DNA from 3 places in the Lacticaseibacillus huelsenbergensis genome. Region 1 is predicted to be linked to each of the others. Evidence: riboswitches for the same ligand, from Rfam matches in the RefSeq annotation. Region 1 holds a riboswitch; each other region holds the start of a gene.
What was found. A riboswitch is a leader RNA that binds a small molecule or an ion and turns the genes downstream of it on or off. The one in region 1 is predicted to bind lysine.

Region 1 (3,285 bases):
GAATCAGCAAGGCGATGCTATTCGTCAAAATCGCCCACAGATACTGGTTCCGGGTTGGATGGCCCTTCACATCCGGCCAGTCCAAAACCAGCTCCATGACCAAACTCATCAGTTGCTCATGATCATAGATCACCAAGGTGGCGGCAAAGAGATCAAGCTCATACAATCCCCAGTACCGAATCCGTTTCAAATACTTGATAACGTCGGCTTTCATCTGTGGTGTTGTCTGAAAACTCGGATCCGTATACCCATTGTGGGCCAGAATATTAATCTGATTCAGTCGGTAAAAAATCAGCCCGGTTTGTCGCCACAAGCGATACTGCTTTTGCGCTAACACCTGCAACGCTGACTTACCGGCAACCGTGGCCCGGTTAACCTGTTGGAAAAAATTCTCCGGATTCAATGCCCGATAGCCTTGTTGCATCAATTCAACATCTTGATCAAAGCGCGTTAACAGTTTTAAAACAACGGCTGCACTGAGCTGGGTCTCCCCCCGTTCAAAGCGTGACAAAGTAGCGGCCGTCGTAATCCCCGCCGCAATTTCTTCCAATGAGTCATTTTCCTCAAGACGCAACGCCCGTAAATAGGCCCCGACTTTGACAGGCTCCTCCGCCATCAGCACCCGCCTCTTTTTATGAGAAGTTTATTAGACAAATTTAACACGTTTTGTCATTTTTTCAAAATCGAAATATTTTTCTGCGCTTTGCATTTGTTAATCTGTATGTTTTTATTTTTAGTCTGTGCCTATTTTTAAACTTGTTAACCATTAACGCTAATTGTTACAATGGGCGCGTATTTATGTAGTCCAGTTTTTATAGCATTCAAAAGTCTAAAAAAGGACAGATAATTGGGGAAAATAATATCCATTGGCGGTTCACTGCTAAAGCACTCTCTTCTCCTCACAGGCATCTTACTGCTTGATATCTTAACTGAATTCCATGATTTTTTTACAATCAGCAAATTGCAGCAAGACCAATATGAAGTTCTAGTGATTGAACTAATATTGAAAGGGGCGTTCATTTGGTTTCTTCATTGGCTATATTTCCGGCAATTGAAACGTTTTAATCCAAATGGCTATGGCCTAAAACCACTTTCGAGAAAGAACATACTCATATTTCTCATTGGGGTTGCGTCTCTCTTCGGGTTGCTGTGTGTTGAATCTCTCACGCCTTTCAACGCGGACAATGCCACGAATCAGGTGCTTGTTAACAAATTCATTCGAACTGCGCCATTATTAGCCAGTGTTGACGCTGTATTAGCGGCACCAATTATTGAGGAATTTATATTGCGCGGCATTTTCTTTAACTATTTTTTCAACAAGAACACTATTATGAGCAAAATTTTCGTTGTCTTGGTCTCTGGCTTCGTGTTTGGTTTGCTTCACGAACCTCATTTCACCGTCAATCTTTTGGTTTACTGCACCATGGGATGGCTATTTGGTTCCGTCTACGCGCTGACTGGGGATTTACGCTATAGCATCGCGCTGCACATCCTTAACAATGTCTTAGCCTTTGTTTCTATGTTTTGACAGCGGTTCAAAAATGCTTCTCGTAAGTATGCCTGCTAATATAAACTTCTTCCACCATAACGTGTTCACTGCCGCAGAAGTCTGTATGTATGGACCTCAGACGCAATAGCCAAAAACCGGCCATCACGCCTATGCCACTTACACACCGCCTTCTAACCGCGCCAATTCACGCTCACATCCAATTGACATCCACCTCCCATTCCGCTACACTCGGTTTTGACATTTAAATACACCACCAAGAAATAGAGGTTGCGGTGGGCAACGAAAACTGGGGAGTGCCGGATCATGTTGAACCAGTCGTAAGTGCCGCCGCCGAAATGTCGGGCCGTGTTCGGACGATCCGCATTGGGCCATGAGCGCATAACTCATGGACTGTCGAAGCAGGTTGCTTCGGGGCGCTATGATTCTGGTTTATGACTAAAATCGATGGAATCGACCTTTATTGCTTGTTCAATAAAGGTCGATTTTTTGGTTCCAGCTCTATTTCCCACTACAAGAAGGGAGAATGTCATTTTATGAAAAAACACTGGGTTGCACGTTTGGGTGTGCTGGGGCTCGTATTGAGTCTGCTGCTTGGCGGTTTTGCTGCTAAGCCAGTCAATGCTGCGAGCGATGACAACACATTCAAAGTCGGTATGGAAGCCGGCTATGCACCGTTCAATTGGACGCAGAACACAGATGCCAATAATGCGGTCAAGATTCAAGGCAGTCATGAATACGCTAATGGTTACGATGTTCAGATTGCGCGGAAAGTCGCCAAAGCACTGCACAAGAAAGTCGTCGTGGTCAAAACCTCTTGGGATGGCCTGCCGCCTGCTTTAACTTCCGGCAAAATCGATGCTATTATCGCCGGGATGTCACCAACACCGGATCGGCGCAAAACGATTGATTTTACCAATCCGTACTACATTTCCAATCTGACCATGGTCGTCCGTAAAGACAGCAAATATGCAAAAGCCAAGAGCATTGCTGATTTTAAAGGCGCCAAAGTGACAGCGCAGCTCAGTACGTATCACTATCAGGCCATTAACCAAATCAAAGGGGTCGTCAAGGAACCGGCCATGAACGATTTCCCGGCAATGCGGGTGGCCTTGGAGTCTGGCACCATTGACGGCTACGTTTCCGAAGTTCCTGAAGGGATCACGGCAGAACGCGCCAACCCGAACCTGATGTATATCCATTTTGCCAAGGGTCAGGGATTTAAAACCGATGCCAGCGACACCAACCTGGCAATCGGGTTGCGGAAAAACGATCCCAATAAAGCTAAAATCAATGAACTGCTCGCTACGATTTCCAAAAAAGATCGGGCACGCCTGATGAATGAGGCGGTCGATAATCAGCCTTCGACCGAAAAGAGCGGCAACTGGTTCATGGCCATTATGAAACAGTATGGGCCGATGCTCTTGCGTGGTACCGGTATGACGTTGTTACTGGCCTTGGTCGGCACTCTTGTTGGCTTCATCATCGGCCTGTTAGTCGGGATTATTCGCACCACGCCAAAACCCAAGAAGTTGGGACAGCGCGGTTTGCGGGCAGTTATCAATTGGCTGCTTTCCTTGTATATCGAAGTCTTCCGTGGCACGCCAATGATTGTTCAGGCAGCGGTCTTGTATTATGGCGCCGCCCAAGCCTGGCACCTGAACATGGATCGCACCACCGCAGCGCTTTTGATTGTTTCGATTAACACTGGCGCCTACATTTCTGAAATTATCCGTGGCGGGATTATTTCCGTTGATGAAGGACAGTTCGAAGCAGCA
Region 2 (3,285 bases), 1.1 Mb from region 1:
CGGGGGATATGTTATTGCAACACAGCGATCTTGTCATTGCGATCGGCTATGATCCGGTTGAATACGAACCACGTAACTGGAACGCGGATGGCAAGTCGCGCATCATCGTCATTGACGATGTGCCAGCGGAAATCGATCATAACTTCCAGCCAGAAACAGAGCTGATTGGTGATATTTCCCAGACACTCGATATTTTAGTCCCGTTACTGCGGGGTTATCAGGTTGCGCCTGAAAGCAAGCAGTATCTCACAGAGTTACAGGCCAAATTACAGGAAAGTGATGTTCCGCCAGCCCTCTCAGATCAAAAAGTCTTACACCCGCTCAGTATTGTGGCCGCATTGCAAAAACGCGTGACTGACGATATGACAGTTGCTGTGGACGTCGGCAGTCACTATATCTGGATGGCCCGCCATTTTCGGAGTTACGAACCGCGCCACTTGCTGTTTTCCAATGGGATGCAGACGCTAGGGGTTGCTTTACCTTGGGCGATTGCGGCGACTTTGGTACGTCCGGGCAAAAAAGCAGTTTCAGTGTCAGGCGATGGCGGCTTCCTTTTCTCGGGGCAAGAGCTAGAAACAGCCGTTCGTTTGAAGGCTGATTTGGTTCATATTATTTGGAACGATGGCCATTATGATATGGTAAAATTCCAAGAAGAGATGAAATATGGTCGGGCAGCAGGTGTCGACTTTGGTCCGGTTGATTTTGTGAAGTATGCAGAAGCTTTTGGTGCCAAGGGTCTGCGGGTCAATAAACCGAGTGAACTTGGCAAGGTGCTTGATGAAGCGTTTGCGACTAAAGGGCCAGTGCTGGTTGACATTCCGGTCGATTATTCCGACAATGCGGAACTCGGCGCGGCAATGCTGCCTGACCAGATTTATTAATCGTTGGCGGCAGGTTGATTCTGGGCGGCTGCAGGCCCAACCCTGCGCAAAAGGAGGGACTTCTTTTTGGAAACGGATCGATTGTATCAACATGGGACACTGGCAATGTTAGTGCCTGGTTTGTTTGCCGGAACGCAGACAATTGAAGCGTTGTTGCAACACGGTGACACTGGTATTGGCACGTTGACCGGCCTTGATGGCGAGTTGATTATTCAAGCCGGCAAAGTTTATCAGGTGAATGCACAGGGGACTGTTCGTGAAGTTGCAGCGGATGAGAAAGTGCCGTTTGCGAATGTTCATTATCAAGACGATGTTTCGGCCGGGAAGCTTCAGGGGTTGGATCTGACCGGGTTTCAGAAAGCGGTTCTTGATCGGTTACAAACGAGCAATCTTTTTGCGGCAGTTAGGGTCGAAGGGACCTTCACGCAAATGCACACGCGCGCTGTGTTGCCGCAACAACCTCCTTACCCGACGTTGACAGAGACGGCTTCGGGCCAAAAAGAATTCCATGCCGATAACGTCAAAGGCACGCTGATCGGGTACTTTTCACCGGATCTTTATGCCGGTGCGGTATCGCCGGGTTTCCATTTGCACTTTTTGTCGGCTGATCATCACATGGGCGGGCACATTCTCGGATTTGAGCTCGACAGTGGCGAATTATTTTTACAAAAGTTTAGCGACTTTCAGTTACACTTGCCAACCGATGACGAACCGTTCTTAAAGCAGCACTTTGACACGGCTAGTTTAGTCGATGACATCCGCAAAGCTGAAAATTGAGTTAAAACCGGGTGAGAGCCGGTTGCCGTTAGAAACAAGACATGATAACGTGAACCATAATCAAGATTAGAGGTCGCACCGCTCATCAGTCGCAACTGCAATGGCCTGAACGCCAGATGCGCAGTTGTTAAAGGGAAAGGTGCCGAAATGCCGGCTTAGTTCAGTAAGGCGGTGTTGGGTCAGTGGATAACATCTGCTGGACTGTCGCGACTATCGCGGGGCGCTAACAAATCGGATCACGTTTATTCATGACGAGAAGTAGAATAAGCCGATGGGTTAGTTACTGACACCCACCGGTTTTTTTGGTGCTTAAACGCCCTGTAACCGTAACAAACCCAACGTTTAACATCTCACCCATTCAGCAAAGGAGTACATTTGTGGCAAAGTCAGCAACGAATCAGGTAAAGCGAGAACTCAAAACCCGGCATCTTTCAATGATTGCTCTCGGCGGCAGTATTGGCACCGGACTTTTTGTCGCCAGCGGCAGCGCGATTGCAACTGCCGGCCCGGGCGGCGCTATCGCGGCATATATTGGTATCGGGTTAATGGTGTTCTTTCTGATGACCAGTTTAGGCGAAATGGCCACCTATGTGCCGGTATCCGGTTCCTTTTCAGAGTACGCCAGCCGGTTTGTTGATCCGGCGTTTGGCTTTGCCTTAGGTTGGAACTACTGGTTTAACTGGGCGATCACCGTTGCCGTCGATGTTTCAACAACGGCCATTGTGATGCACTTCTGGTTGCCGGATGTGCCGGGCTGGCTGTTTTCGCTGGGCTTTTTGGCGCTCATTTTTACGATTAACATTATTTCCGTTAAGTCGTTTGGCGAAACCGAATATTGGCTGTCATTAATCAAAGTGATCACTGTCCTGGTCTTTCTGGTCGTAGGTTTGTTGACCATTCTGGGGATCATGGGCGGACACGGTCCCATCGGCTTTAAAAATTATACGACCGGGGCGGCGCCGTTTGTTGGTGGGTTACCGGCAACATTAGCGGTTTTCGTGGTTGCAGGGTTTTCTTTTCAAGGTACCGAGCTAATCGGAATTACGGCGGGCGAAAGTGCCACCCCGGAAACCAGCATTCCCAAGGCGATTAAGCAGGTGTTTTGGCGGATCTTATTGTTCTATATTTTGTCTATCGCTGTCATTGCCGCCATCATTCCTTATACCAGTCCGAACCTGTTAGGCGCCAGTGTTGATCAAGTGGCAATTTCTCCGTTTACGCTGGTTTTTGATCGAATTGGCCTCGCCGGAGCGGCCAGCGTGATGAACGCCGTGATTCTGACATCGGTTTTATCGTCTGCCAATTCCGGCATGTATGCTTCAACCCGAATGTTGTGGGCCATGGGCGGATCCGGATTTGCGCCACGCGTTTTTCAAAAAACGAATACGCGCGGTATTCCGATTGCAGCCTTACTACTGACGACGCTGGTCGGTGGTTTGACATTTTTAACCAGCATCATGGGACCCCATGTTTACCAACTGTTGGTCGCCGCATCCGGTCTGACCGGATTCCTAGCGTGGCTTGGGATTGCGGTGTCGCATTTTCGCTTCCGCCGTGCGTTTGTGAAGCAAGGGCATGATGTTCATGAGTTAAAATATCATGCAAAATGGTTCCCGGTTGGCCCGAT
Region 3 (3,285 bases), 210 kb from region 1:
TCGGGATGATTAGTGTTCTTCAAATTAATGGGAATCTGTCCCGCAATGGCTGGCAAAATTGCTTCATCATGAAAAACGCCAAACCCACCATATGAAAGCTCCCGCATTTCCCGATAAGTCATTTCCTGAATCATCTGGGGATTTGCCACCACACGCGGATCAGCTGCGGCAACCCCATCCACATCGGTAAAGTTTTCATATAAGTCGGCGTGAAAACCGTTGGCGAGAATGGCTCCGGTGATATCGGAACCGCCGCGCGAAAAAGTGGCAACGGCACCTTTACTGGTATACCCATAGAACCCAGGCACCACCAGCACACCCAGCGGTCGACTAAAAGTTTCCAAATGCGTGTAAGTTTCACGTGAAACTTCCGCATCATTCGGATCATCGGTCACCACGATGCCCAAGTCTTTCGGCTCGCCATAAGTAGCTTCAATACCTTCATGATTCAAAACGGCGGTCATCAGAAACGCATTCAACTTTTCGCCGCGAGCCTTGAATCCGGCCAGAAGATAATCGCGATTGGCAAATGCCTTTTTCGGTAATTGGTATAGTTCTTTTCTGATTTGCTGCATGACTTGGGGATCAAGTCCGAAATCATCGGCGATTGCGTGATAACGCGCAACAATTTCGGTAACGACTGCAGTTGCATTTTCATGGCGCAAGACCGCTTGGGCATACTGAATCAACAAGTCTGTCACTTTAACGTCACCGGGATGCCGTTTACCAGGCGCGCTAGTCACCATCACCTGCCGCGCAGGATTTGCTTTCATGATTGCCACAACTTTGGCAAACTGCGACCCATTTGCTAATGATGACCCGCCAAACTTTACGACCCGCACGATAAACTGCCTCCCTAATGGGTTCTCTATCGCAAGCAACTCGCAGCTATTCGCTCACAGACATCGCGTTTCGCCAACTCGTTTCTGCAAATGAGAACTCTGTCATTTTATTTTGTACTTTAGCAGACTCTCGCAGAAACACAACCCCCAGCGGCGGCGGAAAATCGGCATGTTCTACCGGCATTGCATAGAAACAAAGTGTTGAAATTTGTTTCTAATTTTTTTGCTCAAACAGGTGGCGAGTGAGTTTTGGGTATCAGGTGACGAAAAGTTAGTTGGTGCAGGAACGTGCCTGTATGTAAAGAGTTTGAGCGCAATGGCTAACGCTCACTGGTTTTCTCTGCTGCTCTCGTTAACGCGTTCACTGGGCCAGAAACCTGCGTGTAAGGACCTCAGGCGCAATGGCCAAGTTCGGGCCATCACGCCTGAGGCCACTTACACTCCGGTTTCTAACCGGCCCAGTTCACGCTCTTGACGCTTTCGTTTTTTTATTATAGTCTGGTGATAAACAGATAGAGGTTGCAACCAACATGAGTATCCGAATCGAGCGAGATCCTTCGCGGTGACGTTTGGTGAAAGGGGCGGTTGCCGAAATGGGGGCGCCGGGATCGGCAAGCCTGTTGGGCCAGGGTTGAATAAATCCTGTACTGTCGCTTAGAAACCTAAGCGGGGCGCTATCATTCAAGTAGATTGCAAGTTGGGATCTTTTTGTTTGACGCGTGGCCAAACAAAAGGATCCCTTTTCGTTTGCCATTGCCCTGCCGTAACGCGTTCACTGGGCCAGAAACCGGCCCAGTGAACGCTCAAGGAGGATGCCTGATATGAATTTTGCTACAAATCAAGAAGGTCAATTAACCATCGGCGGCGTTGCGGCCAGTCAGCTGGCGCACACGTTTCAAACGCCGCTTTACGTGTATGATGTCGAAGCGATTCGCCACCAGATTCGCGCGTTTAAACAAGTTTTTGAGGCTGCCAACGTCCGTTATGCTGTCAGTTATGCTTCCAAGGCGTTTGCGACCATTGCGATGTACGATATCGCGAAGGCTGAAGACATTCACGTCGATGTGGTTTCCGGCGGAGAATTGTACACGGCTAAGGCCGCCGATTTTCCCATGGCAAAAGTCAGCTTTCATGGCAATAACAAAAGCAAAGCTGAGCTGCAACAAGCACTGGATGCCGGCGTCGGCACGATCATCGTGGACAATTTTCATGAATTGGATCTGCTTGATGAGCTCTTGAACGCAGCAGTTGGCCAACAAGATGTTTTGATTCGGGTCGCTCCTGGGATTAGTGCCCACACCCATGCTTATGATCAAACTGGTCAAACCGATAGTAAATTCGGCTTTGATCTTGAAAGCGGACAGGCAGATGAAGCAGCCAAGCAGATTTTAGCCGACGAACATCTGAATCTGCTCGGCATCCACGCCCATATCGGTTCGCAGATTTTTGAAGTAGCCGGATTTGAAGCCGTCACCCAAAAGCTGCTGGCTGTCCTTGACAATTGGCACCGGCAATTCGGTTTCACCCCGCAAGTGCTCAATGTCGGCGGTGGTTTCGGGATTGCTTACACCAGTCAGGATGATCCGTTGCCGCCAGAAGCGTTTGTCAAAGCCATTCTGAGCACCCTCAAGACGCAAAGCAGCCAGCTTGATTGGCAGCTTCCGGCAGTCTGGATTGAACCGGGGCGGTCGATTGTCGGCCCCGCCGGCTACAGCCTTTACACGGTCGGCAGCCGTAAAGACGTACCTGGGCTGCGGCCATATGTTGCAGTTGACGGCGGCATGGGCGACAACATTCGGCCCGCCCTTTATCAGGCGCAATACACTGCGGTGGTTGCCGATCACCCGACCGCCAAGCCAACCGAGCATGTCCATCTCGTCGGCAAGTACTGCGAATCCGGGGATATTTTAATCGACGATGCCCCATTGCCCGCCACGCAGCCAGGTGATGTCGTTGCCGTTTTCGACACCGGCGCTTATGGCTACTCCATGGCATCCAACTACAACCGCAACCCGCGGCCGGCCGTCGTTTTCGTTGAAAATGGCCAAGCTCAGCTGGTCGTCACGCGCGAAACTTACGCTGACTTGATTCAGCACGATCACCACTACGCCGCACCGAGCTCGTCAGCACCCGCAACCACCGCCAACAACGCTACTACCGCAACCAAATAGGAGGCCATCATGGCACAATTAGACACCCAAAAGATCATTTCAACCATTGCCAACAGTCAGAAAACAACACCCGTTAAGGTCTATCTCAAAGGCGAGTTAGCTGATTTGCACTTTCCAAAAAGTGTTCACGCATTCGTTGGGGAGCACACCGGAACGGTCATCGGCGACTGGGCGATTATCCAGCCAATTCTGAAAAAGGCCAAGCTTGATGATTACTATGTCGAAGCCGCGGGCCGCAACACCGGCGTTCCTTTGCTGGATATCAAAGCGGA

Region 2: linked by a shared signal. The riboswitch ahead of LHUE1_RS00045 (amino acid permease) and the one ahead of LHUE1_RS04970 (ABC transporter permease subunit) in region 1 are both predicted to bind lysine.
Region 3: linked by a shared signal. The riboswitch ahead of lysA (diaminopimelate decarboxylase) and the one ahead of LHUE1_RS04970 (ABC transporter permease subunit) in region 1 are both predicted to bind lysine.

Annotation. Positions count from the first base shown of each region.
Region 1 covers NZ_CP120687.1:1,106,736-1,110,020, forward strand. Annotated here, with positions in the region: gene LHUE1_RS04960 (helix-turn-helix domain-containing protein) at 1-616, opposite strand, end outside; gene LHUE1_RS04965 (CPBP family intramembrane glutamic endopeptidase) at 848-1,528, shown strand; lysine riboswitch at 1,764-1,937, shown strand; gene LHUE1_RS04970 (ABC transporter permease subunit) at 2,044-3,285, shown strand, end outside.
Region 2 covers NZ_CP120687.1:11,051-14,335, reverse strand. Annotated here, with positions in the region: gene alsS (acetolactate synthase AlsS) at 1-881, shown strand, start outside; gene budA (acetolactate decarboxylase) at 948-1,658, shown strand; lysine riboswitch at 1,718-1,892, shown strand; gene LHUE1_RS00045 (amino acid permease) at 2,036-3,285, shown strand, end outside.
Region 3 covers NZ_CP120687.1:1,318,884-1,322,168, reverse strand. Annotated here, with positions in the region: gene LHUE1_RS05915 (aspartate kinase) at 1-842, opposite strand, end outside; lysine riboswitch at 1,348-1,527, shown strand; gene lysA (diaminopimelate decarboxylase) at 1,664-3,013, shown strand; gene dapD (2,3,4,5-tetrahydropyridine-2,6-dicarboxylate N-acetyltransferase) at 3,023-3,285, shown strand, end outside.